3 regions of the Peribacillus sp. NPDC056705 genome follow, and region 2 is predicted to be linked to each of the others. Evidence: riboswitches for the same ligand, from Rfam matches in the RefSeq annotation. Region 2 holds a riboswitch; each other region holds the start of a gene.
The links. Region 2 has a riboswitch for thiamine pyrophosphate ahead of ACFRAK_RS03775 (ABC transporter substrate-binding protein). Riboswitches for the same ligand answer to the same signal wherever they lie in the genome.

Region 1 (10,960 bases), on a different contig from region 2:
ATATGATCGTCATGAGTTACCATGATCACTGTTATTCCGCGCCTTCGATATTCCTCAAACCATTCCAGTAATGCAAAGGTATTTTTCGAATCTTGGCCAAAGGTCGGCTCATCCAGGAGAATGATTTTTTTATCTATTACGATTGAAGCAGCTACGCTTAGGCGACGCTTTTGACCCATTGATAATTGAAACGGATGTTTATCCCGATGTGCCATAAGGCCGAACACTTTAAGCAATGTGCGGACCCTCTCATCTATTTCTTGTTGAGGCCGTTTGTCAATCCGCAATGAATAGGCAATCTCTTCATATACAGTATTTGCAACGAACTGAAACTCAGGATTCTGAAAGACAAACGTCATATGATTTGTTGGATTTTTCACCCTTTTAATGGGGGTCCCCATTAATTCATACTTACCATCCGTTTTTATGAACTGCATCAGTGCTTGCAAAAGTGTGCTCTTTCCCGCGCCATTTTCTCCCCTGATTACAATCCATTCCCCTGAATGAACCTTCAGCTCTTCAATCTTGATTTTTTCCTCTTTATTCCGAAAACCGCTAAATCCTTGCACATGCATAAGGAGTGAATCATCTGTAAATTGGTGTTCACGAATGGGTGCATGCTGATTTACATATTCATCCCAAACACCTGGAAACCATATTCCATATTCTTTCATTTCATTTTTATATTGTGAAAGAATGGTGTCTCTTGGACCATCAGCCATGATTTGACCGTCATCATTAAAAAGCACGATTCGATCGATGAATTCTAAAACATGGTCAATTTTATGCTCGACGATTATAACCGTTTTGTCTCGACCAACTTCCTTCAACAAGTCCCAGATTTCTTTTGTTCCTTCCGGATCAAGCATGGCGGTTGGTTCATCCAAAAATATCACTTCTGGTTCAAGGGCCAATACTGAAGCGATTGCCAGACGCTGTTTCATCCCGCCTGATAATGTTTCTATACTTGTATGGCCTAGGTTCAATCCTACTTTACGGAGATGATATTGGATTTTCCCTTTCATTTCACCTTTAGGGACGGAAAGATTCTCAAGGACGAAGGCGATTTCCTCATCGGCAAATGGCATGCAAAACTGACTATCAGGGTCTTGAAAAACATACCCCCATGAAGAAGGGCATTTCATTTCTTCAACTTTCATCGGGACTTCGATGGAATTCGGAATCAATCCGCTTAACACTTGCAAAAGAGTGGACTTACCACATCCTGATGGTCCCAACAATAGTACCTTTTCTCCTATATCTAACGATAAGGATAGGTCCTTGAAAACCAAAGATTCATCACCGGGATATTTCATTCTTAACTTCTCAACTGAAATGATTGGTTCCATGGCCCTCAACCTAATTTTGATCCAGTTCTGCATAATCTTTATTTGAAACCGGACGAACAAGATTAGTTACTCCAGTCGCTTCCAAGACTTTAACTAGATAATAGGCAGTCACACCTGCAAAGAAAATGGAACCCACAAACCTCGCTATCATGAATAAAGATAGATTCCAAGTAGAAAGCGCACCAATTTCCCCGTATGCAAAATCCATTAGTACGGATGCAAAGCAGGAAGCTACCGCAGCTAAAACGGCCACCGACATATTGAATTTTTTATATTTGAACCCCATGAACACCAGTTCCGCGAACAAACCTTGGACCACCCCATATAACAGTACGGTCAGCCCCCAAGGAGAACCTAGAAAGAATTCCCCGGAAGCTGCAGCAATCTCCGCCAAAAGTGCCACACCCGGTTTCCGTAAAATTAAAAAGGCGACGGGACCAGCTATAAACCACATTCCATAAATAAGTTGATCCAGATGTAATCCTAATGGTTTAACAGAATAGTAAATCGAACCCCAAAGGATATAAACGATTCCAAATGCTACCGAAATCACGATCGTGACTAATATATCCGTTAATTTCAATCCTTTTTTCATTATTTCATTCTCCTTTATACTTCCAGTGTTTCCTGGTGCACAGGCCATGTCTCTAAACGATAAGCCATTTCCCAAAATGAGTATTCATATTGGCTGCTAAGGATAAAATGCTCTTTCATCCTCTCCTTATCTTCGTCCGTTACTTTTTCAGCAATCTCATCAAGCCTCGCAATTTGTTCTTCCACCAAAGTGCGGAACCACTCTCCTCCGTACGCCGCTATCCATTCTTGATAAATCGGCTCTTCGGGTATGCTACCTTGCAGCTTTTCACCTATTTCATAATACAGCCAGTAACACGGCAAGATGGCTGCAATAACATCACCTAAATGTCCCGAATAAGCTGCACGATACATATGGGAAGTATAAGCATAAGCAGTCGGGGCGGGTTTGAAATTTTGCCTTTCTTCTTTTGTGATGCCTAATCTCTCAGAAAAATTCTCATGAAGCTTCAACTCCGCTTCATATGTTCCTTGTGCATGGCCGGCAAGCCTGCTTGTTGTATGTAAATCTGTAGCTTTGACTGCCCCTAAAGCTTGAACCCTGGCAAAATGAGATAAATAATAGGCATCTTGCATGACATAAAAACGAAAACATTCCAATGGCAATGTGCCATCTCCTATTCCTGCAACAAACGGGTGATTAAAACTAGCTTCCCAAATATGGTCAACTTCCCGACGGATTTCCTCTGAAAACTTCATGTCCATTACCTCCAAATAGTATTTTTCAATGAATCTTACAGAAAAAAACTTTTATCACCCCTTTTTTTGCAAACAAAAAACCACTTTCTTAAACGTAAAGAAAGTGGTTGTACTTGAAAAAATACAGAAACGTATCGTTCCAGACCCCACTTCCCTACGCTGGTATAAACCAGATCAGGTTCTAAGGGTCTTAAAGTCATACTCTAATCTCAGCTTCTGCGGTAAAATCAACTTTTACCTATAAAGCACCCCTAGTGGTACAAATTGTATATTTAATTTTCATTTGCCTTTATATTAACACGATAAATCCAATTGTCAAACGTATTAGAAAAAGTTTTCAACCTAATGCTTTAAGTTTACTAGCCTTTCAATCTTGCATAACCACCCAACTATATTGATTAGACCATAGTTAATCCACCATTTACGGAAAGTGTTTGCCCCGTAATATACCCTGCATCTTCCGAAACGAAATAGGCAACAGCACTGGCAATGTCCTCTGGTTGAGCTAGCCGGCGAAATGGAATCGCTTTTTCCAAGGCACCTGCTATACCTTCATTGTATGAGCCTATTTCTTGAAATAGGGGCGTATCTGCAGGACCTGGCGCAATACAATTGATGTTGAGTTTGTGACGTGCCATTTCTCTTGCTATCGTTTTTGTGAAGGCAATCACCCCTCCCTTAGCAGCCGAATAAACTGCCTCTCCACTTGATCCTACTCTAGCTGCATCAGATGCAATATTTACTACCTTTCCATAACCATTTTCAATCATGAGAGGTAAAATTTCCTTGCAAGTATGGATCTGCCCAAGTAAATTAATATCGATAATCCTTTTCCAAGTGCTAGGATCGCTTTTTAAAAAAGGTTCCACCTTATCCCAGCCTGCATTATTAACCAATATATCTATTTTATGATAATGATTCACTGTTTCTTCAACGGCTTTTTTAACACTTTCTAATTTCGTTACATCACAATGGACCGCCCTGGCTTCAAAACCCGAATTTTCGATTAAAGAAACCGTTTCCTCAGCATTTTTATGATTTATATCAGCCACGATGATGTTAAAATTGCGAGAAGCCAATTTTTTTGCAATCTCTCTGCCAATTCCGCTTCCGGCACCGGTAATAAATGCGATTCTTTTATTCATCGTATTTCCCTCCACTTTCACCATTTAGTCAATATGGATTTATTTAAACTGCTTATATCTTGTCGACTAACTTTTCATTTATCATTTCCCGGAGCCGGAATTTCTGGATTTTCCCGCTTGCCGTACGAGGAAAGTCATCCATTATTTCAAGAAGTTCAGGCCAATATTGTTTGGCCAAACCCTTTTGCGAGAGAAATTCCTGCATGGAATCCATCGTGATCGGGCTCTTCCCCGTTTTCATGCTGATACATGCACATGCTTTTTCCTGAAGACGGGCATCTGGAACTGCAATAACCTGAGCGCTAGAAATATCCGGGTGTTCATACAATACATTTTCTACATAAGCGACTGGAATATTTTCACCGCCACGTATGATTATGTCTTTGTTTCTTCCAGAAATTCGAATATATCCTTCTTCATCAATGAATGCCCGATCACCGGTAATGAACCATCCGTCACTATATACAGCTAAAGTATCCTCGATCCGTTTAAAATAGCCGACAAAAAGAGCCGGACCCCTTACTAATAAAGAGCCTTCTATATTCGGGGCACAGACCTCCCCTTCAAAATCTACGACCTTTAGTTCCATTCCCGGAAACGGAATTCCGTCGGTATTCGTCAGTTTTTCTTCTGGATCTTCAAGTCTCGTCAAGGTTACCAAGCCATCTTCCGTTTGACCCCACCCTGACAATATCTTGAACGGGACTTTTTCCATGGCTTCCTTTACTAAATGCCTGGGAATCGGGGCACCTAAAGCTACGAAGACTCGTAGCGAATTAAGGTCATACCTTTCTATCCCCTCCATTTGAACCGTATCCTGCAGAAAAGGAGTAGCTCCGGCCGTAAACGTTATTTTCTCCCTCTCTACCCATTCAATAAACTCTTTCGGATTCCAAATGTCTTGATAGACTCCCGTACCTCCAATATGTGTAGGGAGCCTAACTCCATAACCAAAACCTGTTTGATGGGCAAACGTTGACGCCATGAAAAGAACATCATCAGATGTTAAATGTAAGCGATCAATCCAATAATTCGTTGATATACAAAGAGTATTATGGGTATGCATAACTCCTTTTGGACTTCCTGTGGTTCCCGAGGTAAAGATAATTTCAGTCACATCATTGGGGTCAAGTGTGATTTCATCCAAAATGGATGAATCAATCCGGTCTTCCCAAGGTTCCTCAAATAAAGAGGAGAGCAGTTTCATCCCATTCGGCGCTCTGTCACCCATCACGTATATATGTTTCATTGATGGCCATTGATGACTTAGTCTTTCAATCATATCAGGGTAATAAAACCCACGGAAATACTCTGGTACAACAATCATTTTAGATTCTGCCATCCCAACCATATAGCCAATTTCCCTATCTCGATAAATTGGTATCAATGGATTGCTAATGGCACCGATTCTTGTAACAGCATAATGCAAGATTATAAATTCATTCCAGTTAGGCAGTTGAAAAGAGACAACATCCCCCTTACCCAATCCTATATGCAAGAGACCCAAAGCGACCCGATCGACCAACTTACCAAGCTGCTTGTAAGTAAAACTGCTTTTTTTATCGATAATCGCCATCTTATCTGGATGCTTTACTATAGCATCATTCAAATAATCCAAGATGGTACGATTTGGCCAAACGCCTTTATATTCCCCCACATACTCCTGAGTCAAAATCGTCTCCAATTTCACCAGTTTTAATCCCCCTCATCAACCTCTGAATTTTTTAAAATCTACAGGCCTCTTTTCTAGGAAGGCGTTCTTTCCTTCTTCCGATTCTTTTGTATTGTAAAACATCGCTAAACTGCCCATCGATAGTTGAGAAATCCCTTGAATGTTGGCACTATCTGCATTAAAGGAATATTTGAGCATTTTTAGCGCAGTAGGACTCTTATCAAGGATCTTTCTTGCCCACTCCTCTGCTGCCTCGTGCAATTGTTCCGAGGCAACGATTTTGTTCACAAGTCCCATTTCCTTTGCTTCTTGTGCAGAATATTGTTCACATAAATACCAGATTTCCCTTGCTTTCTTTTCTCCGACAATTCGTGCTAAATAAGCTGAACCAAAACCTGCATCATAACTACCGACCTTTGGCCCACTCTGGCCAAATTTTGCCGTGTCAGATGCAATGGTTAGGTCACAAATGACATGCAGGACATGCCCGCCTCCGATGGCAAACCCATTAACCGCTGCAATGACCGGCTTAGGAATGTTGCGGATCGTTTGGTGCAGCGTTTCGATTTCCAGTCCCATTCCGCCTCCTAAACCACCCGAATGATTATATCCTCCTTCTTCTCCCTTTTCTTTTTGATCTCCACCTACACAAAATGCCTTCTCACCTGCTCCCGTCAGAATCACGATACCAACACGATTATCATCCCAAGCGTCGCGGAAAGCCCAAATTAATTCCTGAATGGTTCTGGCACGAAAAGCGTTATAAACTTTAGGTCTGTTCATTGTTATCTTTGCAATCCCACCATTTTTTTCATAGATTACATCTGTTAATTCCATCGTTTTCATTCCCTTCATTATCTTAGTGATTTGCCTTGTATCCCATCATTTCACTGTTAATTACGAACTTAATCGGTACCCAATACGACTGTGAATAATTTGAGTTTCTTCGTAATAGTTTACGTTTCAACAGAATGCAAAAATACCAATCCATTGGATTAATGAGAACGGAACTCCTTTCCTATAATGTCCTTTGCAATGACCATCATATTGGCTTGAGCAGTGCCATCACCAATTTCCAACCCAATCACATCACGCAAGCGTTGCTCAAGAGGCATTTCCTTCGTATAAGCATAATGACCATTCAACAGTAAACATTCATGGATAGCTTCTACACTATATTTAGGACCTAACCACTTAACGGAAGCCGATTCTTTACTATGATTCAGCCCTTGGTCACGAAGCCAAAGGCCTCGGTAGGCTTGCCACTTCACCAGTTCTAATTGGGTATGGTGGGTCACAAGTGGGAAGGAGACCCCTTGATATGTCGCCAACGGTTTACCAAATGAATGCCTGATTTTCACATATTCGATGGTTTCATCAATACTTTGTGAAGCGGTGCCCACACATTGCAGACCTATTAACAGCCGACTTAAATCGAACCCATTCATCACTTGGGAAAACCCTTTATTTTGAAGACCGATCATATACTCTTCCGGAATCTCGACATCTGTTAAATATATCGAACCTCTTCCAATGGGGATATTCCCCATGTCCGAGTACCCTCTACATTCAACACCCGGAATATCGGCAGGCACCATGAAAGCACTTATCCCACGATTTCCCCATTCAGGTTCCGTCTTTGCAAATAAAACAAAGGCATCTCCACACATAGCTACACTTATTCCAGACTTTTCTCCATTAAGCACATACTTATTTCCTTTATGTACAGCTGTTGTTTTAATTCCGCCCGCATCCGTACCGGCGGAAGGCTCCGTAATGGCAATGCCAACAATTTTTTCACCACTTGAAATTTGGGGAAGCCACTCCTTTTTCAGTTCCTCGCTAGCGTGATTATTGATAATTTCACCGATTAATGCATTCAACATCACCGCGTAAGTTAGATTGAAATCACCACGGCCTATCTCCTCAGCAGCTATCCCCGTTGTCACACAATCCGCACCGCTTCCGCCATATTCCACTGGAATCCGAAGGCCATTAACGCCAAGTTCTCCCAGATTTTTCCACAAGTGTTTTGGAGTAATCTCTTCGCGATCCCATTTTGTATAATGTGGAAGCAACTCTTCCTTCGCAAATTCTTTCAATATTTTACGAAAATAATCTTGCTCTTCCGTAAAAGAAAAATTCAGCACATCATTACCCCCTTGATTAATTACTAATTTATCTGAACCATATTTAAAACATTCTACGAAACATGAAACCTCTTACATGACAAACTATTATTGCAAGTTGTGTGCCAACTTGAATTCGCTACAAATTTGGCTATAGTTTCCAAAACCTTTCGCATCTTTGCATTTTTTCTCATTTCTGCAAATCAAATTTGCGAAACTTCACAAAAAAACACACACTTTATAAGTGTGCCCTAATGGTTACCCTGATTACATTTCATTGGATGATACTGCTATTTCAATTTGTATTTGGCAATTTTCCTATATAAACTAGCAACATGAATTTTCAGCTTTTGAGCTGCTAAAGAACGATCACCTTCCGAATCTTTCAATGCTCGCTGAATGGCGGATTTTTCAGCATTACCTACAACTTCATCCAACGTACCGGACATAGAATTATCCATCGATGAGGGAACCTCCATTATGAAATTAGGTGTAAAATATAAAGAATCCAGAGTTAGAGTCCCTCCATCTACGATATTCATTCCGCGTTCGATTATCGCTTTGATTTCACGGATGTTACCAGGCCAATCATATTGGATAAGCCAATCTTGGAGTTTAGGATCAATTTCTTTCACATTGGACCCTAACTTGTTATTGAAATGCTCGATGAAATGATATGCCAGAGGAAGAATATCTTCGTGCCGCTCCCTTAAAGTAGGAATTTTCAATTCAAAAACATAAAGTCGATAATATAAATCTTGGCGGAATTTCCCTTCTTGAATAAGGGTTCTTAAATCTCTATTCGTCGCCGCGATAATACGTATATCAACATTTTTAGTCCCCGTCCCCCCTAGTCTTTCCACTTCCCTTTCCTGTAAAACTCGTAATAGCTTTCCTTGAGCCTGATAAGGCAATTCAGAAATCTCATCTAAAAACAACGTACCATTTTGGGCTAATTCTATTTTTCCAGGCTTACCTTCTTTTTTCGCCCCGCTAAAAGCGCCAGCTTCATAACCAAAAATCTCCGATTCAAATAATTCATCTGGAATCGCGGCACAATTTACCGGCACAAATGGCTGTGCTTTTCTTGTACTCAAACTATGGATCGCTTGGGCAAAAAGTTCCTTTCCCGTTCCCGTTTCCCCTGTAAGCAGTACTGTTGAACTGCTTGTAGCAATTTTGGCGGCAAGTTCTTTTACCCTCTCTATCTCCTTACTCTTTCCAACAATCTCTTCGAAGCTATATCGACTTTGAACCACGGAATTTTTCTTGGGTTTATTCTTCTCCAAGGATTTGGAAAAATACACCAAATCACTGTATTCCAGTTCGTCTTGTCTGATGATTATGGTATAAATGGTAATACCTTCTTGTCGAAATACCCTTATAAAACAAGAGTGTCCACTGATCACACCAGAAAACACATGTTTGTGGGCAAGACCTTTCAAAGAAAAGTTGGAAGAAGTATGAATGACTCTCTTAATGGACTTTCCTATCAAATCAGTCGGCATCATCATGAAATATTCATAAAAATCAGCAGTTGCGCCTATAATTCTTCCATTTTCATCAACTTCAATTGATCCCCAATTCCTTATGACGTTTTTAACATTTTCCATTCACATCACCTAATACCTTGATTACTTAAAACAAAGATTACAACTTGACCCTTAATGACTTCAATTCCTGCCTGATTAAAGCAAGTCACCTTTTGCGTAACCCAATCTCTATTCAAATTAATATCGATAACCTCAAGTTCCGCTGAAATCATGTCGCCTATATGTACTGGATGATAAAAGACCAATTCCTTTTGTAAAAGTATACAGGCACTACCAGGGAGCTTTTCACTGATCACTTGAGTGATAAGGCCTTCCGTTAACAAACCAGGTACAACCGGCTTGCTGAAATTACTTTTCCATGCTTCTTTATTCACTTGATAAATCGGACTGAAGTCTTTTGTTAATTCATTACATAATTTTACGTCAGATTCTTTAAATGTACGTTGCATACTAGCAACCTGGCCAATGAACAAATCAGTGATTGTTAAACTCATAACACCGCTCCTTGTTTTTTCAGAATATTCAATTTTAATATAATACTAACTATACATAACTTTCCAATCAAATACTATAAAATGGGAGTTCGTTTGTGGTTTTACTCGTGAATTGTTTTATTTACCAAAAATCGCCTATATGTCAGGGAATGGTCTGGATAACTTCGATGGCACGAGGATACATCTCCGGAAGGAAGCCGCGAATCGTTTCCAATGCATCGGGATTTGGCCGGGCCTCACCGTAATCATTAATCGTGTACTCATATTCCGCTACCCGAAGCAGTGAACGGATGACTTCGACGGATTGAACAAGTTCACCCAAATCACGCTGTACATGCAGGAATCCATCAACTCCGATAGAGTCTGCCACTTTACAAGCTACTTCAACGGCAAATGCCAGTTTAATATATCCACGTACGCCTGATTGGTGAGCAGGCTGTTCTGCGATTCCCGTCATTGGATACAAGCGGTTTGCCGCCTCCACATTGTTGTATAAGAAGACACGATTCCAAGGAACCAGGACATCATTGAATACAAGCAGGGCATCCATTTCCTCATAGCGGGAGGCCAGTGGATGGTCAAACATCGAGCGTGTTCCGTCCTGCATTGGTTCCCGGCAGATTAATGCGCAGTCCAGGCGTATCGATCGGCAGTGCAAATGCTACCGCGTGACGTTCATCGCCTGGTGTGAATCCTGGGAAAGAATAGATAATCACCTCATCTGTAATCGGTGCCAGGGTTGCTAGCACCTTTGCACCGCGTACAAGTATTCCTTCTTCTTTTTCCTCAACGGTCCCTAAGTGGGTATATGTTTCTTTTTGTTCATGAGATTGCTTGCTTCGATCATTTTGAGGATTAATGATTGCATGCGTCAAGAATAAATCGTTGTCACGAATATAGGCATAATAGTCCATGATGTTCTTTGACCAGCCTTTGTTGTATTTATCAAGAAACCAGGAGTTATGTGCCATGGAAGTGACCACGACATTTAAAAAGTCCGGCGTTCTCCCCATTAGTCCATATGTCATCCTTGTATACACTTCAAATAATTTACTTCTTTTTTGCAAATCCTCCGATGTCTTCGGGAATAAGAAAGCATTATTGACACGTTCCCCAGTTTCTTTGCAAATGTGAGTGATTTCATCTTGATATTCCGGGTCATGTTGAATGTCATACAACCGCGCAATTTCTTGTATCGGCTGCTTAAAAATTGGCTCATTATAAATATCCTCAACCACTCTTCCAGAAAGCCAGACTTCTGGCTTTCTGGATTTAATTCTATTAATATATTCTTCACCGGTTTTAATGCCCATAAGAAACCCCCT
Region 2 (10,960 bases):
TATCCAGTTGGACGATCAACCCTCCTTTTATGCCCTTAATGAACTCAGTATCCGGTCTTCCATCACCAAAACGTTCATCATGGATATCTTCATCGATCTACTCCATTTTGAAACTTTTCGCGGGGACGGAATCATCATTGCGACTCCGACTGGAAGCACCGCCTATAATAAATCGGTCAATGGATCCGTTGTCGATCCCCTCCTCCCTTGCTTTCAAGTGAGCGAGCTTGCTTCCGTCAATAATAATACATATCGGACCCTAGGTTCCTCATTTATTTTAAGCGGTGATAAGACGTTGACCGTCCACCTTGAAGAAAACGGACCAAGCTATCCGATCATCGGAATGGACAATGAAGCACTAAGCATCAATCATGTCGAAAAAGTAAAGGTCCGGTTAAGCGGTAAAGTCATCAAGACTGTTAAATTAAAAGACAATTCCTTTTGGGAAAAGGTTAAAAGGACCTTTCTATGAACTAAAAAAGGTACCGGGTATGGTAACCGGTACCTTTAAATATGATAAAAATCTTTCGTATTTTGATAAAGGATTTCATAGACATCCTCAATCGGCAATCCTTTAATCGAAGCAATCTGGCGCACACTGTCATGCATCATGCCGGGATGGGTCCATTTCCCATTAAAAACCCCTTCAAACGGCCATGGTCCATCCGTTTCAATCATCATCAGCTTAAGTGGGTATTCCGAAACCAATTCCTGTATTTCCCTCTCATAACAAACATCAGGTGTAATCGAAATGCGATAGCCCTTTTCGGCCATTCTTTCGACTGTCCGGATATCGCCTTTAAACCAATGAAAGTGTGCCTTTGTGATTTGATGCTTATCCAAAAGGTCGCAAACGATGGGTGCATCGTCATGTACGGCATGAAGGATAACCGGCTTTTCAACCTCTTTAGCTAAGGTCAGGAACCTCTCCAGTATCGCTATATACGCTGACTTATCAATATCGGGATTTTCCTGCCTTAAATAATAGGGCAGCCCAACCTCACCTATGGCAACCATATCTTGATGATGTTCCCGCATCCAGTTCAAAAGTTCGTTCACTTCTTCATCACCTGGGAGCGGCTGCTCTGGATGAAAACCAAAGGCAGGCTTTATTCGTGAATCCTTCAGTGAGAGCTGATAATTGTTAATCGAAGAAACCAAATTCATGGAAACAGTCAGCAAGGATTCCATATGAACCTTTTCCATGTCAGTCAGAATCTGCTTCCGCTTAACAACGTCATACCGGTCCAAATGGATATGACTGTCGATGATCCTCAAGTTCAATCGCCTCCCTTAAGTAGAAATAGTTGGCTTCAGTGCTGCATATAAGTCTCTCTTCAAATGAAAAAACTCATCACTAAGAAGCTGTTCTTCACTTCTTGGCCTTGGAAATGGAATTTCCACTTCTTTGATGACAGCAGCCGGTTTTGCTGATAACACATAGATTCTATCTGAAAGGAAAACCGCTTCATCTATGCTATGTGTAACAAATAGCACCGACCTCCGATTTTCTTCCCAAACCGACAATAGCCATTTTTGCATTTGCAATCTTGTCAGTTCATCCAAGGCAGAAAAGGGTTCGTCGAGGCACATCAAGTCCTGTGGACTTAAGATACTCCGGATGAATGCGGCCCTTTGCTTCATGCCTCCAGATAATTCATGCGGATATGCTTTCTCGTACTCTTCCAATCCGGCTTTCATCAAAAGGGATTTTGCCTTTTCTTTATCTCTGACCCCAGCGAGTTCACTTCCAAGCAAAACATTTTCCACTACCGTCCTCCAAGGTAAAAGGGAAGGCTGCTGAGGCATATAGCTGATATGGCCCTTTAAGCCATTTATCTTTTTGCCACCCAGTGAAATGATTCCCTGATCTGGCTTCAAAATGCCGCCAATCAAGTGGAACAATGTACTTTTACCGCTGCCTGATGGCCCAAGGATCGTGACAAATTCCCCATCATCCACATGGAAGTTCATATTCTCCAATATATTCTGTTTACCATCGAAAGAATAGGAGACGTCTTTAATTTCCAGATTCATCCCTTTTCCCCTCCTTTCTCTTCCAAGAAACTACGTATTTCTCCAGGAAAGTGATGATTCCAAAAAAGATCAGGCTCATGCCCATGATGATGAAAATGGCAACAAACACTCGATCTGTCCTGAACGCTGAGGAAGCGAGAGTCATATAAACACCAATCCCCGATTTTGCCCCGAGCCATTCCGAAATAACCGCCCCCATTACACTATAGGTCGCCGAAATTTTCAGGCCGGAGAAAATGAACGGGATTGAGTGAGGAAGTTCCAGCTTCCAAAATAACTGGTTTTTTCCCGCTCCCATCATCTTGAAGTAATGCTTAAGTTCGTATGGTGTCTGGCGAAAACCGTCCAATGATGCAACCGCAACCGGAAAAAAACATACAAGCGATATCACTATTAACTTAGGCAGCATGCCAAAGCCAAACCAGATCACCAAGAGCGGCGCCAAAACGATGATGGGTATATTTTGTGATAGTATGAGCAGAGGATAAACCGCATCCTTCACACCTGGAAATAGGTGTAAGATTGCCGCAATCAATAAGCCGATGCAGCTTCCAATAAAAAAACCCGACAACGCAAGCTCGGTTGTGGATATAAGGTGTCCGTAAAGAGTGCGGGACGACTCAATTCCTTCAATGAAAATGGCCGATGGAGCCGGTAACAGCCATTCTTCGACTTTCAATAAAACTGTCACTGACTCCCATACTATCAGCAACAATAATAAAAGAAAGAAGGGAGCCCCCTTCTTCCAAATTCCCCTTCCGTTCATGCCCGATATTTCTCCGTTAACGTATCCATCGTAATCCCGCTTGGCTGATATAATATTTTCACTTGGGAAATGACATTCGGCGAACCTATTTCAATCATTCTTACATTCATTTTTTCTATCACGGCAAAAAGTTCGGAAAGCTCACCCTCCATTGTCGTTTCAAGCGGGTGAACCTCATACTTGACACCTGATTCTTCAATGATCTTGATTGCTTCATCGACCATGGGGATGACATTTTCCCCTTTAGGAATGATCTGTATGCTAATTAATGAGTTGGCCATTGTATTTCCTCCTATTTTGGTAAAAATTCATTGGTAAATGCCTTTTCAGGATCGAAATCACCTTCAAGAAGCTTATTTTCAGTCATCCAATCACTGTAATTCTTCCAAATTGCAAGCTTTTGCTCACCCCATCGCGGAGCATCATCCTGATACTTGTCTGCAAGCCACTCCTGGCTTTTCTTCACTAGTTTTGCATCAAGATCCGGTGCAGATTTGATTAATATGTCCGCTGCATCGTCTGGATTCTTGATGGCAAACTGGTACCCTTTCGAAGCTGCATGTACGAATGCTTTAACAGTCTCCGGATCTTCTTTTATCATCTTTTCATTCGTAGTCAATACAGGCGTATAGTAATCAAGCTTATCAGAGTATTCGGTTAAGTAAACCATATTAAGCTTTTCATTACGCAATTCAGCCTCAACGCCTGTCCATCCATAATAAATCCAGGCAAAATCTATATCCCTTTTAACAGAAGTGAAAAAATCCGTGTCTCCTGTATTGACTATATCCACTTTATTTACATCGGCATTTTCTTTTTTCATGAGTGAATCAATGATGGCCTTCTCAACCGGAGACCCCCATCCACCATACGTTTTCCCTTCAAAATCCTTGGGAGTTTTAATGTTCTTTGCCTCAGGTGAAGCGAATCCCGAGGTATTATGCTGGATGACGGCAGCTACCGAAACAATTGGCACGCCCTGCACGCGGGCCTGCGTTATGCCCTCCTGGTAACTCACGCCAAATTCAGATTTCCCTGAAGCGACAAGCTTATCAGCTCCGGCTTCACCTGGCATGATGATTTCCACATCAAGACCTTGTTCTTTAAAATAACCTTTTTCCTTGGCTACATACAATCCAGTATGATTTGTATTCGGTGTCCAATCGAGCACGACCGATACTTTTTTTAATTTTTCATTTCCTTCATTTTTAGATGCTTCTTCTTTTTCATTAGTTCCGCCTGCACCGCATCCAGCCAAAAGGAACAACGAAGTTAACAGTGGCAAGAATTTATTCAAGTCATTATCCTCCTACACATCATATAAGATCCATATGCCGGAACCATAATGGGGCTCCAGGGTTTATTCAAATACTGGATGGAAAAGCAAAAAACGCCCGAAGATGGATTCGGACGTTAACATACAAAACAGAAAGTCAGTAATAATATGTTCCCTCCGCTGGCATCATCCAGATCAGGTTCAAAGAGTCAGCATCTAAAGGATGCAATCTCAGCCAGCAGTACTGGCCCCCCTACATTTCTCGCACATATGAACTTTTCTCTTTCATTATATCAATTCATGGGGAAAAAGGAATAGTAATTTGCTTCTTCCCGCTAATCGGAAGGGTATTCCTGCACTCTAGGAATTCTAGCAAAACATCTTTTGGAATGAAAGCAAAAAAATCCCGCCTCTTTTCATTCCAATCATTCTCGGCTGTCACGTTCCAAATAGTCAATTTAGAGCTTGCATTCATATAATGAGAATTATATGTAAACATTTTTGTTTACCGGTTTTATAAACCGTTCATTTCATAAGTAAAAGGTGGATATGATCATGATAAAGATTAATCACAAACGGTTAGATGTCAGTCAAATCCAACCAGGAGTAGCATCTGCTAAATCACTTGAAATTGTCCAATTGCTGGCGGAGGATTCCAACGTTTTTGAATATCGGAACTTTAGAATGTTTAATTTCGAGATACAACTGAGGAACCGGGTCATTGCGGCAGCTATTGCGTTGGATAAAAGTGATGCAGAATTTTCCACACTTGAGGAATCGGAATCCAATAAACAATATTGGCACCTTTCAAAGGATGGCACCTTTACCCTTCAGCCAGGGGTTCTCCCTCATGCTGCACTCGTTGACATTTTCATAAATGGAAGGCTTTATGCTTTTGAATGCGGGACTGCAATAGTCATCACTTTTTTAAAGGGCATTTTGGATTTGATCGGCCCTAGGAATTTCGACGACCTTTTTTCAAACCTAGTTTTATATGACTGGGACCCTCCACAAAATATGGAACTCATTATTCATAAAGGAAGGGATTATTCACCAGGTGATTGCGTTTACTTCAAAAACCCTGATCACGACGAGGCAACTCCTGAATGGCAAGGTGAAAATGCCATATTATTAGGAAAAGACCTCTTTTATGGCCACGGGATCGGGATTACCAGTTCACAGGGAATCATCGATGAATTAAATAGCAATAGAAAGCCGTTCGCCACCATATCAGCATTCCTGACAAATCATATCATTTTCCTGGATAGTTCCTTCTATAGTCAATTCCAACAAAATATCCCACGTGCAAAGTCCGATCACAGTCCTGTCAGCCTTTCCAATTGTATTGTATCAGAAATAGGTTCTAGTTTTTACCTTTCATGACCCGGGCATTTTCCCCTATACCGGCATAAAAAAATGCTGGGAGAGAAATCTCCCAGCATTTTTTGTTATTCACGCACCAATATTCCCCTTGCCTTTGAACCTGCGGGCACTTGCCTGACCCCATTTCGTTATGGATAATGTATAAACAGCCAAGGCTGACCATATGAACAAAAAGGCTAAAAGATGTGCTTTGGTAAAACTTTCATGATAGACGAATACCCCGATCAATAAAGATAAGGTCGGAGCGATATACTGAAAAATCCCAAGCATCGATAACGGGATCTTCTCAGCCCCTTTCGCAAAATATAAAAGAGGCAATGCCGTGACAATCCCGCCGCCCACCAACAGCAAGCTTGTGCTTCCCTCTGTAAAGAATTGCATTTCGGATTGGTTCATCAAGTATATCAGGTAACCCAGGGCAAGAGGCGTTACCATCATCGTTTCAAGTGTCAGCCCGATCGCCGATTCGGCCTTGATCATTTTTTTTGCCAGACCGTATAATCCGAACGTCATGGCCAAAACAAGAGAGATCCACGGGATGGTGCCGAAATGAATGCCAAGGATCAAGACTCCGATTCCTGCAAGCAGGAATGAAATGATTTGGGCCCGGCTCAGTTTTTCTTTTAAGACTATCACTCCCAATAGTACACTCACTAGCGGATTGATATAATATCCAAGGCTCGTGTCGAGGATCCGTCCTGAGTTAACGGCCCAGATGAACACTCCCCAATTAGCTGTAACAAGCAGTGACGCCGTTAGTAATGCCGTAAAGAGTTTGGGATTTCCCATTATGTTTTTGACATAATCAAGAAACGCTTGCCATTTTTTCATGAACATCAATAAAACCAGCATGAACACGAAAGACCATAATACCCTCTGAGCTAAAATTTCTGTTGCACCGACTCCCTGAAGGAACTTCCAGTAAATCGGCACGACTCCCCACATCATGTAAGAAAGGGCTGCATAGATTGCCCCTTCTTTTTGTTCATCCACTTTCATAACAAGCCTTCTTTCCATTTACATTCCTTTATCTAATTCCATCTAATAATTTTCTTTTTTTGCAACTGTTATTTTTTATCATACATGATTTTGTCATCGATGACCGTCATGACCGCCTCTGCTTGTAGGAGATCATCCGGCGCCACAGCAAAAACATCCAGATTAAATACGGTAAAATCGGCATCGTACCCTTCTTTGATCACACCTCGGTGCTTTTCCTTGCCGATTGCTGCAGCGCTCCCTTTTGTATACAGTGAGAAGGCCTCGTACACGGAAAGCCTTTCGCCCAAGCCATATACGGTCGGGTCCTCGCTGTTGATTTTCATCCTTGTGACAGCAGCATGAATGCCCAAAATTGGATTTAATGGTTCAATGGGTGCATCCGACCCTCCCGCACAAATGATGCCCAACTTCAAATAGGTTTTCCAGGCATAGGAGGATTCCAGTAGATCGGCTGGAACCTTTTCTTCCACCCACGGAAAATCGGACGGGACGAAACCCGGCTGGATATCAAAAATTACCGGCAGCTTTGCCGCCCGCTCCAACAGCTCCGGCCGGACAATCTGAGCATGGATGAGCCGGTCCCTCTGCCCCATTTTCGGCGGGAGGGCCTCTACTGCATTCAGGACGTATTCAAAAGCGAGATCGCCAATCGCATGTACAGCAATCGGCATTCCGGCATCCCTTGCTTTTTTCACCCATTCCTGAAGCTCGTTTTCAGTGAATATCGCGACTCCATTCGTATCCTTTTGATCTACATAAGGCTCGCTCAACAGAGCTGTGCGTCCGCCCAAGGAGCCGTCGGTAAATATCTTCATGCTGTCAAATTTGATATATCGCGTACCTTTCTGATAGCCGCCTCCTGCTGCCAGCATGTCTTCAAACGCTTCGTGATGGACGAGCAAATTGGCGCGAAAGGCCATTTCCCGGTCCTCGATAACCGATTTAAACGCCTGATATGTCGGCATGAAGCCATTGTAATAATAAAGGTCCTCGGTATGCCCCCCAGTCAAACCTAGCTTATATGCGTCTTCTATGGCCTCTATGAGCGCGTTTTCGATATACTCTTGATCAATCCCGGGAAGGCTGTCTAAAATAAAGTTCTGCGCTTGACTTTCTTTAAATAAACCATTTAAACGCCCGTCAGGATAACGGCAGACCACCCCGCCTGAAGGTTCTTTTATATCTTCTTTAATATCCGCTTCCAATAGGGCGCGGGAATTGACCACCAAGGCATGACGGCAAATCCTTTTCAATACGATGGGATGTTCTGTCGATATCTCGTCAAGCTCATCCCGTAATATCAATTCAGGACTCGGCCATTCATTTTCATTCCATCCTTCGGCAACAATCCACTTTCCAGCCGGGGTTTTTGAGCATTTTTCCTTCAAGGATTTCAAGATGGCCTCCCTGCTATCCATCAAAGAGAGGTCTAAACGAAGCAGCCTTTCACCATGCCCGACCAAATGAAGGTGACTATCCACTAACCCCGGCAGCATCGTTTGTCCATTTAAGTCGATTTCCCTGGAAATATTGCCGGCATATTCATTTTTCAAATAGTCCTGGCTGCCGGTATCAACAATTACCCCCTTTTCAGTGAAGACAGCCTCCACTCGATCGTTTTCTTTAATCATCGTATAAATCGACCCATTGAACCATAACGTTCCCATTCCGGCTTTACACTCCTTATTAAATGATTGTTACTGTGCAGATATGCAGTAAGTGTACCATCTCATATCACGGATTCCCATATTTATGCTTTTATCCAAGTACCTGTAATAAAAAAACGCCAGCCGTTACGGCTGACGGTAATGCTTTCAATCAATTGTTAAGGAGTGCTTCTTCCCTTTTCCGTAAATCAACCCGTTTGATTTTACCTGATGTCGTTTTGGGCAGCTCTTCTAAAAATTCGATTTTCCTTGGATATTTATATGGGGCAGTCAATTCCTTCACGTGCGTTTGGAGCGTCTGGATCAACCCTTGGCTGTTCGGATCGATATCCTCCATCAAGACTACATATGCCTTGACCACATTTCCCCTTATTTCATCAGGGCTTGCTATAACAGCACACTCTTTAACAAATGGATGCTTCACGAGTGCATCTTCCACTTCAAACGGTCCAATCGTATATCCCGAGCTGATGATGATATCATCAGAACGACCCTCAAACCAGAAATAACCATCTTCATCCTTTTTCGCTTGGTCGCCGGTAATATAATAGTCCCCGCGGAACTGCTGTGATGTCCGCTCCGGATCTTTAAAATATTCTTTAAATAGAGCAGGTGTATCTACATGTACGGCAATATCCCCCACTACGCCAGGAGAACAAGGTTTGCCTGAATCATCAATGATTTCCACATGGTTGCCCGGAGTCGGTTTCCCCATGGAGCCCAATTTAATATCCATGCCTTTCGTTACCCCTACCAATAGGGTATTTTCAGTCTGTCCATAACCATCACGCACTTCAATATGGAAATGGTTTTTAAAGACCTCGAACACTTTTTGATTTAAAGGCTCTCCCGCTGATACAGCACTATGAAGATGGGATAAATCATAGTCATCAAGGTTATCCGCCTTTGCCATCAATCGATACTCGGTCGGTGTGCAGCATAATGCATTCACTTTATAGTCCTGAAGCAGCTGAAGATATTTTTTCGCCTCGAACTTTCCATGATAGGCAAGACCGGCCGCTCCCGTTCCTAGTACCGCCAGGAAAGGACTCCAGATCCACTTTTGCCACCCTGGGCCTGCCGTTGCCCAAACCACATCCGTTTCGCTGATGCCAAGCCAGTTTGCTGCAGACGTTTTCAAATGGGCATAAGCCCATCCATGTGTATGGACGACCCCTTTTGGATTTCCTGTCGTTCCGGAAGTATACGATAAGAACGCCATATCCTCACTCTTCGTGTCGGCCATGGGCAGCTGATCCGATTCCTCATCGGCAAGCTCATTCAAATCCAGCCAATTTTCGATTCGTTTTCCGATTGAAAATTTGAGGAGGCTTTCCGCCCCTTCTATTTCATTCATTTCATGAGTATATTCATGGTAACTGATGATTCCTTTGACATCACCATGGTTGACTCGATACTGCAAGTCCTTCGCACGAAGCATTTCGGAACAAGGTATGACAATCATGCCAATTTTCAATGCGGCTAAATACACTTGATAGGCTTCCACCAAACGAGGGATTATGATAAGGACCGTATCACCTTTACCCAGTCCTTTTTTCTTGAAGGCATTTCCGATTTTATTTGCACTTTTTAATAAGTTCTCATATGTAAGTTGTTTTTTATCCCCGTTTTCGTTCTCCCAGAGGACGGCAACTTTTTCTGGATCTTTTGCAAAACGTTCCATTTCACTAACTAAGTTGTAATGTTCCGGAGCCAATAAGTCTTCACGCTTCATATTCTTCCCCTCCAATTATGAACTCTTAGTACCTACTCATTATACAAGATACTTCTCTAATATTTCTATTTATTTTTACAATTAAATAAATAGAGCGGGTGTTAGAACCCGCCCTCTGTAGACTGTAGTCAAATTCGATGAACATCCAGTTTTCACTAAAAAAACCGTTCTAGCTGATTTCAGAAATCCACCGACTGTCTGTTTTTCGTAAAGATTGTTGTTTTAAAACAAAACAATTTAAGGTTGATGGAGCGGAAGTGCGAGACTCCTGCGGGAGCAGCGGGACAGGTGAGACCCCACAGGCGTTTACGCCGAGGAGGCTCACCGCCCGCCCCGCGGAAAGCGAGCATCTGAAGGGGAAGTCAACCATACCGCTTTACTTGGTAAATAGAACAAAGTATGCGAAAACAGCTTATATAAAACAGTAAAAAATCATGAAGTATTGTTTAAAATAATGGTCCGCACTTTATTCGGCCGCCACACCAACAAAAATAAAGAGAGCGGGTGTTAGAACCCGCTCTCTGTAGCCATATTTATTAAATTATCTGTTGAATCCTCCGCCTAATTGTTGTTCAGCCATTTGAACAAGGCGTTTTGTGATTTCTCCACCAACTGAACCGTTAGCGCGAGATGTTGTGTCGGCACCAAGTTGTACGCCGAATTCTGTAGCGATTTCATATTTCATTTGCTGTAGAGCTTGTTCCACTCCAGGTACCAATAATTCGTTTGAGCTGTTGTTGTTTGCCATGTGTTTTTCACCTCCTTGTGATTATAGAGTGTGTTAAAACACATGGCTTCATCCGCACAATTTTATTGGTAATTACAGGATATTAAAATAGGTCTTCCATCGCTTCTTCCTTATCGAAAGTCTGACCAGGTTTAACCGTTAATATTTCTGTTTCGGAGACCGCTTTTTCAATCAAGGATTCAAAGTCGACGAAGCTTTCATAGTAATTGACTTTTTCACGTTTCGGTTTCGTTTTTGGGCTTGCCGGCGTAAAGACCGTACAGCAATCCTCGTACGGCAGATTGGATATTTCAAAAGTATCGAGCTCTCTCGCAATTTTGATGATTTCTGTCTTATCCATGGTAAT
Region 3 (10,960 bases), on a different contig from region 2:
TGTTCAGCTCTCTTTTCAGCTGTTCCAATTGAGTTTCCAACTGTTTCATTTCAACTTTTATCTGGATTACCCGATTCATCGAATTCTCCCTCTCGTCGGAATCATTGATAGATTTCCCCGTCCGTTTTCCTGAATTCATTCGCTTTTTCTTTAAGCCCTTCATCGATTACCGACTCAAAACCCAGACCCTTTTCCTTCGCCAGATCACGGATGTCCTGGGAGATTCTCATACTGCAGAATTTCGGGCCGCACATTGAACAGAAATGGGCTGTTTTGGCACCTTCAGCCGGTAGAGTTTCATCATGATATTCGACCGCCCTTTCAGGATCGAGGGAAAGATTGAATTGATCTCTCCAACGAAATTCGAATCTAGCCTTCGAAAGGGCATCATCCCGTTTTCTTGCATGCGGATGGCCTTTAGCAAGGTCAGCTGCGTGGGCCGCAATTTTATAAGTTATGACCCCTACCCGAACATCCTCTTTATTCGGAAGTCCCAAATGCTCTTTCGGTGTCACATAACAAAGCATGGCAGTTCCAAACCATCCAATCATGGCAGCTCCAATCGCAGAAGTGATATGATCGTATCCAGGAGCTATATCCGTTGTCAATGGTCCCAGGGTATAGAATGGTGCTTCTTGACAGACTTCCAGCTGCTTATCCATATTTTCTTTAATCAAATGCATCGGTACGTGACCAGGTCCCTCCACCATGACTTGAACATCGTGCTTCCAAGCAATCTTCGTCAGTTCCCCAAGTGTTTCCAATTCAGCAAATTGTGCCTCATCGTTTGCATCTGCAATGGATCCAGGACGAAGGCCGTCACCTAATGAGAAAGAGACATCATACGCCTTCATGATTTCACAAATCTCTTCAAAGTGAGTATAGAGGAAACTTTCTTGGTGGTGGGCCAAGCACCATTGTGCCATGATGGAGCCCCCTCGGGAAACGATTCCCGTAACTCGCTTGGCTGTCATGGGGATGTATCGCAAAAGGACACCAGCGTGTATGGTGAAGTAATCGACACCTTGCTCAGCCTGCTCGATTAATGTATCCCGGAAAACTTCCCAATTTAAATCCTCCGCGACTCCATTCACTTTTTCCAATGCTTGATATATCGGAACCGTCCCAACTGGCACAGGTGAATTTCTGATAATCCATTCCCGGGTCGTGTGAATATTCTTCCCGGTGGAAAGATCCATTATATTGTCTGCACCCCATCGTGTAGCCCAAGTCATTTTCTCCACTTCAGCTTCGATCGATGAACTTACAGCCGAATTCCCAATATTCGCATTTATTTTCACATGAAAATTACGTCCGATGATCATGGGCTCACTTTCAGGATGGTTAATATTTGCCGGAATGATAGCCCGCCCGCTAGCTACCTCTTCTCTTACAAACTCAGGGGCCACATTTTCCCTGATCGAAATGAACTCCATTTCTGGAGTAATGATACCTTTACGGGCATAATGGAGCTGGGTCACGTTTTGCCCTTTCACTGCACGCAATGGTTTTCTTTTCAAACCCGGAAAAACTTCGGCATTGGATTGTGACTCAACTTTTTTATACCCGTTATCTTCGGGCTTTATTTCACGGCCATCATACTCTTCAACATCTTCCCGTTCCAGAACCCAGCTTCGTCTAATCGGGGCCAGACCTTTTCGAATATCAATGGGATAATCTGAATCCGTATAAAAACCGCTTGTGTCATAAACTCGTAAAGGCGGATTCTCTTCTTCGCCGAATGACCCTGTAGTCGGACTTAGCTTAATTTCACGCATAGGTACTTTAATATCGGGTCTAGATCCTTCAGCATACACTTTTTTACTCCCGGCAAAACTGGACATAATTGAAACGTTCATGTCATTTACAGAATTACTCATCATGATTTCATTTCTCCTTTTTAAGTTCATTTAAAAAGGACAAAATCCAATCCATTTCGCACGAAAAAGCCAGATCTCATATTTAAGACCCGGCTAACGTTAGTATGACTACAGAAATGACCAATTGAAATGTCATTGTTTAGTAGATTCTAACTTCCCCACGCTGGTATGAACCAGATCAGGTCCTGAGGGTTAAGAAGCTTATGCGCTTCTCTCTCAGCCCAACTTTTATTGGACACCCCTAGTCTGAATAATTTAATTGATTACAGGGTAACTATATATCACCCTTTTCATTCTGTAAATAATTTGAAAGACCTAATATTTTCATTACAACTCTCCAAAATCTGTTATTTGGAGAGTGCCATTAATTAATTCCCCAAGCTCTCAAGAATTGGGTAAAGCTCCTCTAAATGCTTGATTTCATAGGTCGGAATCACTTCATTCCGTTCCTTATCATGGCGATTTATCCAAACTGACTTTATGCCTACCCGTGATGCTCCAAGGATATCGGTCATTAAATTGTCTCCGACCATCAATACTTCATCCTTATCAAGCTCCATGATTTCCAAAGCATGCTCAAAAATGGAGGCATCTGGTTTACCTCGTCCAAAAGCGCCTGAAATCACGATTTGGTCGAAATAAGGAACCAGTTCAGGGGTAATTTCAAGTTTGGTATTTTGCAGTTCAGGAGATCCATTCGTAAGCAATAGCAATTTGTACTTCCCTTTTAATTCATCGAGAACACGGAAGGTCTCTTCATAGATAAATGGCTTTTTGCGTCTCTCGGCCGGGAAACGTTCTGCCAGTTCAAGCCCGAATTCCTGATCATCGATCCCTAATGCCTTCAAACCTCTCGTCCACGCTTCTTTCCGATAAGCCGGTGCAATCCCGGCCATCTTCCGGAATTCATCATGATCATCCTGAAAGTTTCCCCATAATCCCTCAAATGGGTTGATTCCGATCATTTGAGTGAATGCATATGTATCGTAAGAAGAATAAAGCTCACGTGCTTCCTTTCGCACAGCCTCTTCAAACTCGACGACATTCAGGCCATATTTCTCCTTAGCCACTTCGCATGTGGCCACAAAAGCCTCTTTTACACTTTTCTGATCCCAAAGTAATGTATCATCTAAATCAAAAAAAACTGCCTTCAGCAAAATGTCCACCCCTCTTCCCCTATTATTGAATTCGTAGAAATTACACTATTACAATAATAAACCACAACCAATAAAAAAAGAATAACTATTCGGAAAATGCCTTCCTCTTTCTTAAAATAAGCAAAAATGACTTACCCCTTCTGGTAGGAAACCTAATATAGTCCCTTTATCATCTTTTAAATACATAAAGCTTTCCATTACTGGCAATCTTGAACTTTGGACCATTAAACCCCCGTCGTATCAGCTCTTTCCTCATATATACCATGAGGGCGGCATGACTCACGATCAGAACATCCCTGTCCCCCTTTGCTAAGACCTCATCCAATACTTTATTGATCCTTCGCTCAGCGATCTTAATTTCCGCCCTTGTCTGCTTGTTGATTACCGAGCAGCAGCGGATCCAGATTGCCCAAAGGATGAACGGCAGCTTAACCTTTCCTTTAAGTGGAGGGGAAGGTATTTCCCGCAGCTCCTCCATCCGATGAACCGTACCTGGATAGATATGTTCCGCTGTCTTGACAGCTCTCGACATATCACTGCAATAACATTCCTGCCATTCCTCCACACCAAACAAAGTCGTTCCGTAAATGATATCCGCTGCATCATAGTCCTCAAACCATTGCCTCATATCATCCGCCGTAACAGGTCTCCCAGTGGGAAATTCATGTGCCACCTTAAAATGCCGTACCAAACCAATTTTCATATATTCTCCTTTTTAACTTTTAAAATATACATTTCGTTTTCTTGTAAAAGTCCTTATCAATATATTACCCTATGTAAAACCATAAAAATATGTATGGTGCACCATAAAAAACCTTACTGATCTCTTCTTGACATTGTGTATGTCTAAAAACTCTTACGGATTGTCTCACTATCAGCATTTGATTATGATGGCATCAAAAAAAGAGAAAGCATTTCGCCTTCTCCAGTTTTGGTTTATTCTATGAATTGAAGTTCCGTTATCGTACATCTTTTCCTGAATTTATATTTCCCGCTCAAATCACTGAATTGATAATCATTGAGGGATTTCCCCAGTTGTTCCTTTAGCTTATCCACAGTGATTGATTCCTCTATTATCTCTTTCCAATTTTCCTTTCCTATTAACTCTTCGAACGGAATTGTAGCCAGGACTTCATCATATATCTGGATACTTTGATCGATGCCGAAGCTGCCATAGATACTGCCATTTTCATCAGCAAAGATATGCTCCGATTCCAATTCTTCCACCAATACTTCTAGATATTCCTTTGACTTAACAGGCTTAATGGCAATCTCTGCTTCCGCCGTTACAGGTCCCAATCTCTTATCGACGATCTCTATCGTCAATTTAACGTGAACGGGCGGATACCCAAACCCTTCACAAAGTTCTGCTGCCGAATTATATACCATCCATACATCCTCCTTTTGTCACTATCATTATATAATAAAAATACTCCATCTCATTACCCAAAACCCTTATTCAAGTTCACTTGGCAATGCATCTAATTATTAAATCAACTCTTCTTTTTGAGTCATATGCTCCTTCATCATCTGAAGGGTCAATCGTAACATTTCCGAAAAAATCAGTGTAATCCTGATTTCTTCCGTTCAAAGGCATAATTACCATTCATATTTCACACCCATTTTATACGTTTATCCATAATACACCATTACCTATTTGCGAACATATCCAAAAATTCCAATGCATCTCCATGCATTGGAATTTTTATAAGCTTAAGATTAAGGCTTTAACACCACTTTAATGCATTCATCTTCGTGATCGTTAAAAATTTGATAAGCTTCACTCGCTTTTTCGAGAGGGACTTTATGAGATATGATTTCCGTAGGGTCGAACTTTCCATCCGTGATTTCATCAAAAAGTTTTGGCATGTAGTGAATGACTGGTGCTTGCCCCATTTTCAGGTTAATGTTCCTTTCAAATAAATTGCCTAATGGGAACATATTATATTTGGATCCGTATACGCCAGTCAGTTGGATCGTACCGAATTTACGTACGGCGTTAAGTGCAATCTCGATCGCGCTTAACGTTCCGCCCTGAAGTTTCAGCTTTTGCTCAATCGCCTCGATCGTTGATTTCTTGCCATCCATCCCCACACAATCGATGACCACATCGGCCCCGCCTGAAGTGATTTCCTTAATGTAGCTGCCCATATCGTTATACTCGTCGAAGTTATACGCCTCAACCTTATTCATCTGTTTTGCCTTATTGAGCCTATAAGGAAGATTGTCGATTGCAATGACCCTTTTTGCGCCTTTCATCCAAGCGAACTTCTGAGCCATCAAGCCAATCGGCCCACAGCCAAGTACCGCTACCGTATCATCTTTCTTGACGCCAGCATTCTCTACACTCCAATATGCGGTTGGCAGCACATCGGACATGAACAATAGTGCTTCATCTTCAAGTTCACATGACTTTGGTATGACAAACGGCATGAAGTTTCCATATGGGACCCTTAAATATTCTGCCTGCCCGCCTGGATAGTTCCCATATCGTTCCGTAAAACCAAAGTATCCGCCTGTATCCACCGCTTCATTTGGGTTGGAATTATCACATTGGCTCTCCATATCATGTTCACAATAATAACAGTGCCCACAAGATATGTTAAAAGGCAGGACAACCCTGTCCCCTTTTTTCACCTTCGTTACTTCCGGACCCACTTCTTCAACGATGCCCATCGGTTCATGGCCAATGACATAATCCTTATGCGTGGGCAAAGCACCCTGATATATATGGAGATCGGATCCGCAAATAGCCGTTGAAGTCACTCGTACGATGATATCATCCTTTTGCTGCAGTTTCGGATCTTCAACTTGTTTTACCTGTATCTCTTTTGCTCCTTGAAAAGTGACAGCTTTCATAATCAACCTCCTAAAATATTTTTAATACATTTGATATACCCGTCAAAAACTACCGCTAAGCCTAAGACCACCCAATTTGCCCTTCAATACAAAAAAAGCCCCGGAAAAACCGGGACTCACATATAAAGCAATTATTTAGTAACCTTATAAATTCCCATTTTCATTGTGACTATCATGTTTGTACTCTCTTAGTACCTCGCTGAATACATCAGGATAATTAGTGAACAGCCCCGTTGCACCCCATTCAAGAGCCTTTTTCATATCCGCTCTATCATTTACTGTATATGGATGGAATTGAAGGTCATGACTGCGAACCATCTTCACATATTGTCCGTCAACCTTATTGAAGTTCGGGCCAACGCCAATTGCATATTCCTTAACGGATTTCAATTCTTCATCGGAAATGGTTGCTGGGTTCTTATAAGAATAGAGTTGTACAAGCGGTAACTTTGGATTCATATCATGAACCTTCATAAGGCTTTCTTTACTGAACGATTGTATTAATACATTCTTGGTACGGCCTTTTGAATCCACCATTTTATATTCTTCGAGAACCTGCAGAAGTTCTTCTTCCATTCCTGGATATACTTCAGGTGACTTTGTTTCGATATAGTAATTGGCCTGCTTTCCGAACTTCTTAAAGACTTCTTCAAGAGTGGGAACCTTTACCCCCTCATATACCTCTTTTGCCAATTGCGGATATTGTTCATTGAACCATGAACCGGCATCCAGTTTCTTGATTTCTGCCAGCGTTAAATCCTTCACCAGACCTGTACCATTCGTTGTACGATCCACCTTTTCATCATGCATGGCTATCAATCTTCCATCCTTGGTCATCTGAAGATCGATTTCTATGTAGTCACCTTTCATTTGTTCTCCCAATTGATAAGCGGGAATGGTATGTTCAGGTGCATGGCCAGAAGCTCCCCGATGTGCAATATTCACGATTTTCTTCTCATAAATAGATGAATTGGAATGACTTCCATTTGCAGCTGATGCCCCCATGGAAGTAGCTTGCAATATAAAGGCCGCACTCATCATACAAAAGCCGAATTTCTTTATATTCGTTTTCATTTTCCCTCTCCCCCTCCTATTATTACCATCATTTTAGAAGGGGAATGTGAATCTACAGCTAATATAATGTAAAGAAATCATATTTTAGTAAAAATGAGTAAAATAACCTATCAAACAATTACCCCCGTGCATTCATAAATCCGCTAAAAGCCTCTTTTTCTAAAAAAATCATAAATGAAAAATGTGCTAAACATGGATACTGGTAATCCAATAAGAAAATATAAAAAGTTTCTTGGCATGTACATATTGAAATAGTAGAAAAAAACAGTCACCCAAATACAAGCAACCAAATATTTCCAAAATCTCATTACTTAACTCCATTCTTCGCGGTCTTTAACGATTTCTTTATCGTTCATCCCCAATAGGGCTTGTTCTTTAAGTCTTACACATCCATACTAAACCAAAAACAAACCCAATAAAACCCATATATTAGATCAGATGTGCCAATGTTGACATACTAAGTGCGCATGGATAGATATGTTCCTAACTCCTTGACCTCCCCTTCCGGTACTATATAGAAAAACTATCGATGGCAACACCTATCTTTTTCTGATTTACAAAAAACTAGTATCATATTACTATTAAACAAACAAACAGAATATTAATATTAAGGGGAATTATGTTAAAAAATTATCAATATTATCAAAACAAACACCGATTTATACTGAAAGCATTCATGGCAATGATATCCCTTTTACTATTAGTTGGGATTTCTGTATCACCTATAAGTTGGAAAGATAATCCCTACGCGATGATATTGCAGGTCATTTTAATATCGGGGATGATAATTTCTCTGTTATTTTACTTAAAAACTGAAGTCAATTTTTATAAAACCCTATTCATTTTCTTAATTACTGTTTATTTATATGGGAAATTCTTGATCTTCCCAGATACCGCAATCATGTTGGCTTTATTTGCTTTAGCACCCTTGATTCCCATTTTTCTCTTTGATAAAATCGGGTTTTATATTGTCGCCACTTTAAATTTCATATTAGGTCCCGCTTCCATCTTGATCATTTCAAAAACAGATCTTCAAAATACTTATGAATATGTCGCTTTGGATAGTTTCGGCAACACGCTTAATTTCATCGCCATACAAATCATATTGGTATTCGTATTCATAGGAACCAATAATAGGGTGGAATCCACGAATGCATTTCACAAGGAAATACAGCAGGCCAAGCAACTGAACTCAATCGGACAGCTCGCTGCCACCATTGCACATGAGATACGTAATCCGATTACAGTCGTGAAAGGGTTTGCCCAGTTATTAGATCAAGAGAAGGAACTGAATGAAACGGAAAAATTTTATGTACAGACCATGCTCACAGAACTCGAATATACACAAGTGATAATCAATGATTATTTGTCTTTGGCAAAACCGCAAACGGATAATGTAGAGGTCATTCCTTTAAATTTCGAGATCCAAAAGATTTCCGATCTATTAACGAGTTTCGCCAATAATCAAAACATAGGCTTTCTCTTGGATTTCCGTGACGACCTGCACATTAACATGAATCCCATCGAGCTTAAACAGATACTGGTCAATATCATAAAAAACGGAATTGAGTCAATGAACGATCCCGGATTCATCAAAGTGGAAACAGAGCAGGAAGGCACTATGGCAAAAATTCGAATAACGGATACAGGAATGGGCCTCTCCAAAAAACAGCTTGAAATACTCGGTACCCCTTTTTATTCGCTTAAAGACAGGGGAACAGGTATCGGACTGACCGTTTGTTATTCCATCGTTCAAAAATACAAGGGGAAAATCGTGGTGCAGAGCGAATTGAACAAAGGAACATCTTTCACCATTTATTTACCCTTACATAGAGAAATAGATTAAACAAACATTACCAAACAAGAAAAAGGATGACCTCCCAAAACCGGGCGGTCATCCTTTTCAATTAGGCTTTAAAACTATCTTGCCATTTCAGTAAATGATTTTCTAAAAAGCGGACAAACGAATCGGAGATTTTGCCAGCGAGGGCAAAAATGATGATGCCTACGAATACGACGTCCGTCTGCATGAATGAACGGGCATCCTGAATCATGAAGCCCACCCCTCTATCCGCACCCAACAATTCAGCTACGACCAGGCACATCCAAGCCGCACTTAAGGCTAAACGGATACCAAGCAATATGTTTGGCAAAGCTGCCGGAATCATGAGCTTCGTTATTTGTTCCAGACGGCTAAACTCTAAGATTCTAGCAACATCGTATAGTTTTTTATCCACATTCCGAAGGCCCAAAAAAGTTTGTAAATATAGAGGAAAAAAAGCACCTAAAGCAATAAGCAGCACTTTGGATAGTTCACCAAACCCGAACCACATAATGAATAAAGGGGTAATCGCAAGTAAAGGAACCGTTCGTAACATTTGAATGCTCGGATTAAGATATTCTTCGGATTTTTTTTGCATGCCCACGATGACTCCTAGCAATAAGCCTAAAAAACCACCTAATACAAAGCCAAGAAGAGCCCGCGTTAAACTGATTTGTAAATGCATGCCCATTTCCCCTGACCGAACGAGATCTATGAAAGTCGTGACGATCAATAAAGGAGATGAGAATAATTGGGCAGGCAGGATGCCAACCGAACCTAATGATTGCCATGCAATCAACACGACAACGGGAAGGAACGAACCCCGCAATGCTGATTTGGCAAGTTGGGATTGTTTTTTCGTTTTCCTTATGACAAGCGACTTGTTTTGAGCAACGGTCTGCGTAGACATATTTTTCATCCTTCCTTTTTTCAAAAATTAATTAAATGCTCCAATCTTCCCTTTCTTCCGGATGATGATCAAGTTGGGTTAAAATGACGGTCCTGAATTCCTGAAACGCTTTGCTTGTTCGAAATCTTGGATATGGTAAATCAATTGGAACGATAGCTTTAATCCGTCCAGGCTTTGCCTCCATGACTACCACTTTGCTCGATAAAAAGATGGATTCATCAATATCATGGGTGACAAGCACCATCGTTGTCATATTCCTCTCCCATATTTCTAGTAAAGCCTCTTGAAGATGCGTTCTCGTGAAGGCATCCAATGCACCGAATGGCTCATCCAGCAATAAAACTTCAGGATTACGTAATAAGGCCCTGGCAATGGCAACACGCTGCGACATTCCACCGGATAATTGGCGTGGATACGCCTTTTCAAATCCTTTTAGCTTAACAAGTGAAATTAAATCATCCACTCTTTTTCTGATGTCCGTTTTTTTTAATGGAAGGTTACCTGCAATATTTTTCTCCACATTCAGCCATGGAAATAAGCGGTGCTCCTGAAAAATGAAACCACGGTCTTTAGAAGGGGCGCTAACAGGATGATCCCCTGCTATGATCGTGCCGTCAAAGTCTGAATCAAGTCCTGCGATCAGCTTTAATAATGTGCTTTTCCCGCAGCCGCTCGGACCAATGATGGTGACGAACTCACCATTTTTGACGTGCAGATTTAAATTATCCAAAACATGGACACTTTCATTATCATTCTTAAATGTTTTGCTTACATGATTCATTTCTAACGTCGCTACCAATAACCTCACCCTTTCTCAAATAAAAAAAATAGAGATCCAGCAATAAGGCACATATTGTCCCTTTGCTGAATCTCTAGTTAACTAGTCGATTCAATATTTCATTTTATATTAACTTATCGATTATTTATAATCAACACTCAATACCAATTTATTTTATCGGATTAATTAAAAATATTAATTGACAGATTATTCTAACAACTGCTAAGATGCATTCATACACAAATCCGCTTCACAAAAAACCAATTAAATATAGGTCATGTGAATCAACTGGACTACCGGAGATTCAATGAAGAGTAACCCTGCATACTCTTCGTTGAATCTCTTTTTGTCATTAATCTGACTATCCAGATGTGGTAAGTGTAATAAAAAGGAGGGAATTCATGAAGGAATACCGTAACAAGTTAACCGCCGTATTGCTTGCCATCATTAGCATTGCTGTATTGGCAGGTTGCAATTCCG

Region 1: another riboswitch for thiamine pyrophosphate. It lies ahead of tenA (thiaminase II); the one in region 2 lies ahead of ACFRAK_RS03775 (ABC transporter substrate-binding protein).
Region 3: another riboswitch for thiamine pyrophosphate. It lies ahead of thiC (phosphomethylpyrimidine synthase ThiC); the one in region 2 lies ahead of ACFRAK_RS03775 (ABC transporter substrate-binding protein).

Annotation. Positions count from the first base shown of each region.
Region 1 is NZ_JBHTYI010000021.1:25,242-36,201, reverse strand. Features, by position in the region: gene ACFRAK_RS20110 (ABC transporter ATP-binding protein) at 1-1,349, opposite strand, end outside; gene ACFRAK_RS20105 (ECF transporter S component) at 1,360-1,944, opposite strand; gene tenA (thiaminase II) at 1,959-2,642, opposite strand; TPP riboswitch at 2,777-2,905, opposite strand; gene ACFRAK_RS20095 (SDR family NAD(P)-dependent oxidoreductase) at 3,041-3,787, opposite strand; gene ACFRAK_RS20090 (AMP-binding protein) at 3,840-5,477, opposite strand; gene menB (1,4-dihydroxy-2-naphthoyl-CoA synthase) at 5,496-6,296, opposite strand; gene ACFRAK_RS20080 (acyl-CoA dehydrogenase family protein) at 6,455-7,609, opposite strand; gene ACFRAK_RS20075 (sigma-54 interaction domain-containing protein) at 7,879-9,201, opposite strand; gene ACFRAK_RS20070 (MaoC/PaaZ C-terminal domain-containing protein) at 9,207-9,635, opposite strand; partial or broken gene ACFRAK_RS20065 (4-hydroxyphenylacetate 3-hydroxylase family protein) at 9,784-10,948, opposite strand.
Region 2 is NZ_JBHTYI010000002.1:273,135-284,094, reverse strand. Features, by position in the region: gene ACFRAK_RS03800 (NAD kinase) at 1-472, shown strand, start outside; gene ACFRAK_RS03795 (TatD family hydrolase) at 508-1,278, opposite strand; gene ACFRAK_RS03790 (ABC transporter ATP-binding protein) at 1,294-2,037, opposite strand; gene ACFRAK_RS03785 (ABC transporter permease) at 2,021-2,803, opposite strand; gene ACFRAK_RS03780 (thiamine-binding protein) at 2,800-3,084, opposite strand; gene ACFRAK_RS03775 (ABC transporter substrate-binding protein) at 3,096-4,100, opposite strand; TPP riboswitch at 4,235-4,344, opposite strand; gene ACFRAK_RS03770 (protein-glutamine gamma-glutamyltransferase) at 4,635-5,462, shown strand; gene rarD (EamA family transporter RarD) at 5,532-6,461, opposite strand; gene ACFRAK_RS03760 (amidohydrolase) at 6,530-8,131, opposite strand; gene mbcS (acyl-CoA synthetase MbcS) at 8,283-9,866, opposite strand; gene ACFRAK_RS03750 (alpha/beta-type small acid-soluble spore protein) at 10,408-10,614, opposite strand; gene thiI (tRNA uracil 4-sulfurtransferase ThiI) at 10,697-10,960, opposite strand, start outside.
Region 3 is NZ_JBHTYI010000004.1:9,685-20,644, reverse strand. Features, by position in the region: gene ACFRAK_RS06840 (hypothetical protein) at 1-79, opposite strand, end outside; gene thiC (phosphomethylpyrimidine synthase ThiC) at 102-1,883, opposite strand; TPP riboswitch at 2,019-2,133, opposite strand; gene ACFRAK_RS06830 (HAD family hydrolase) at 2,249-3,037, opposite strand; gene ACFRAK_RS06825 (histidine phosphatase family protein) at 3,207-3,740, opposite strand; gene ACFRAK_RS06820 (hypothetical protein) at 3,974-4,426, opposite strand; gene ACFRAK_RS06815 (zinc-dependent alcohol dehydrogenase) at 4,757-5,896, opposite strand; gene ACFRAK_RS06810 (glycerophosphodiester phosphodiesterase) at 6,041-6,970, opposite strand; gene ACFRAK_RS06805 (ATP-binding protein) at 7,590-8,816, shown strand; gene ACFRAK_RS06800 (ABC transporter permease) at 8,878-9,711, opposite strand; gene ACFRAK_RS06795 (ABC transporter ATP-binding protein) at 9,734-10,483, opposite strand; gene ACFRAK_RS06790 (aliphatic sulfonate ABC transporter substrate-binding protein) at 10,882-10,960, shown strand, end outside.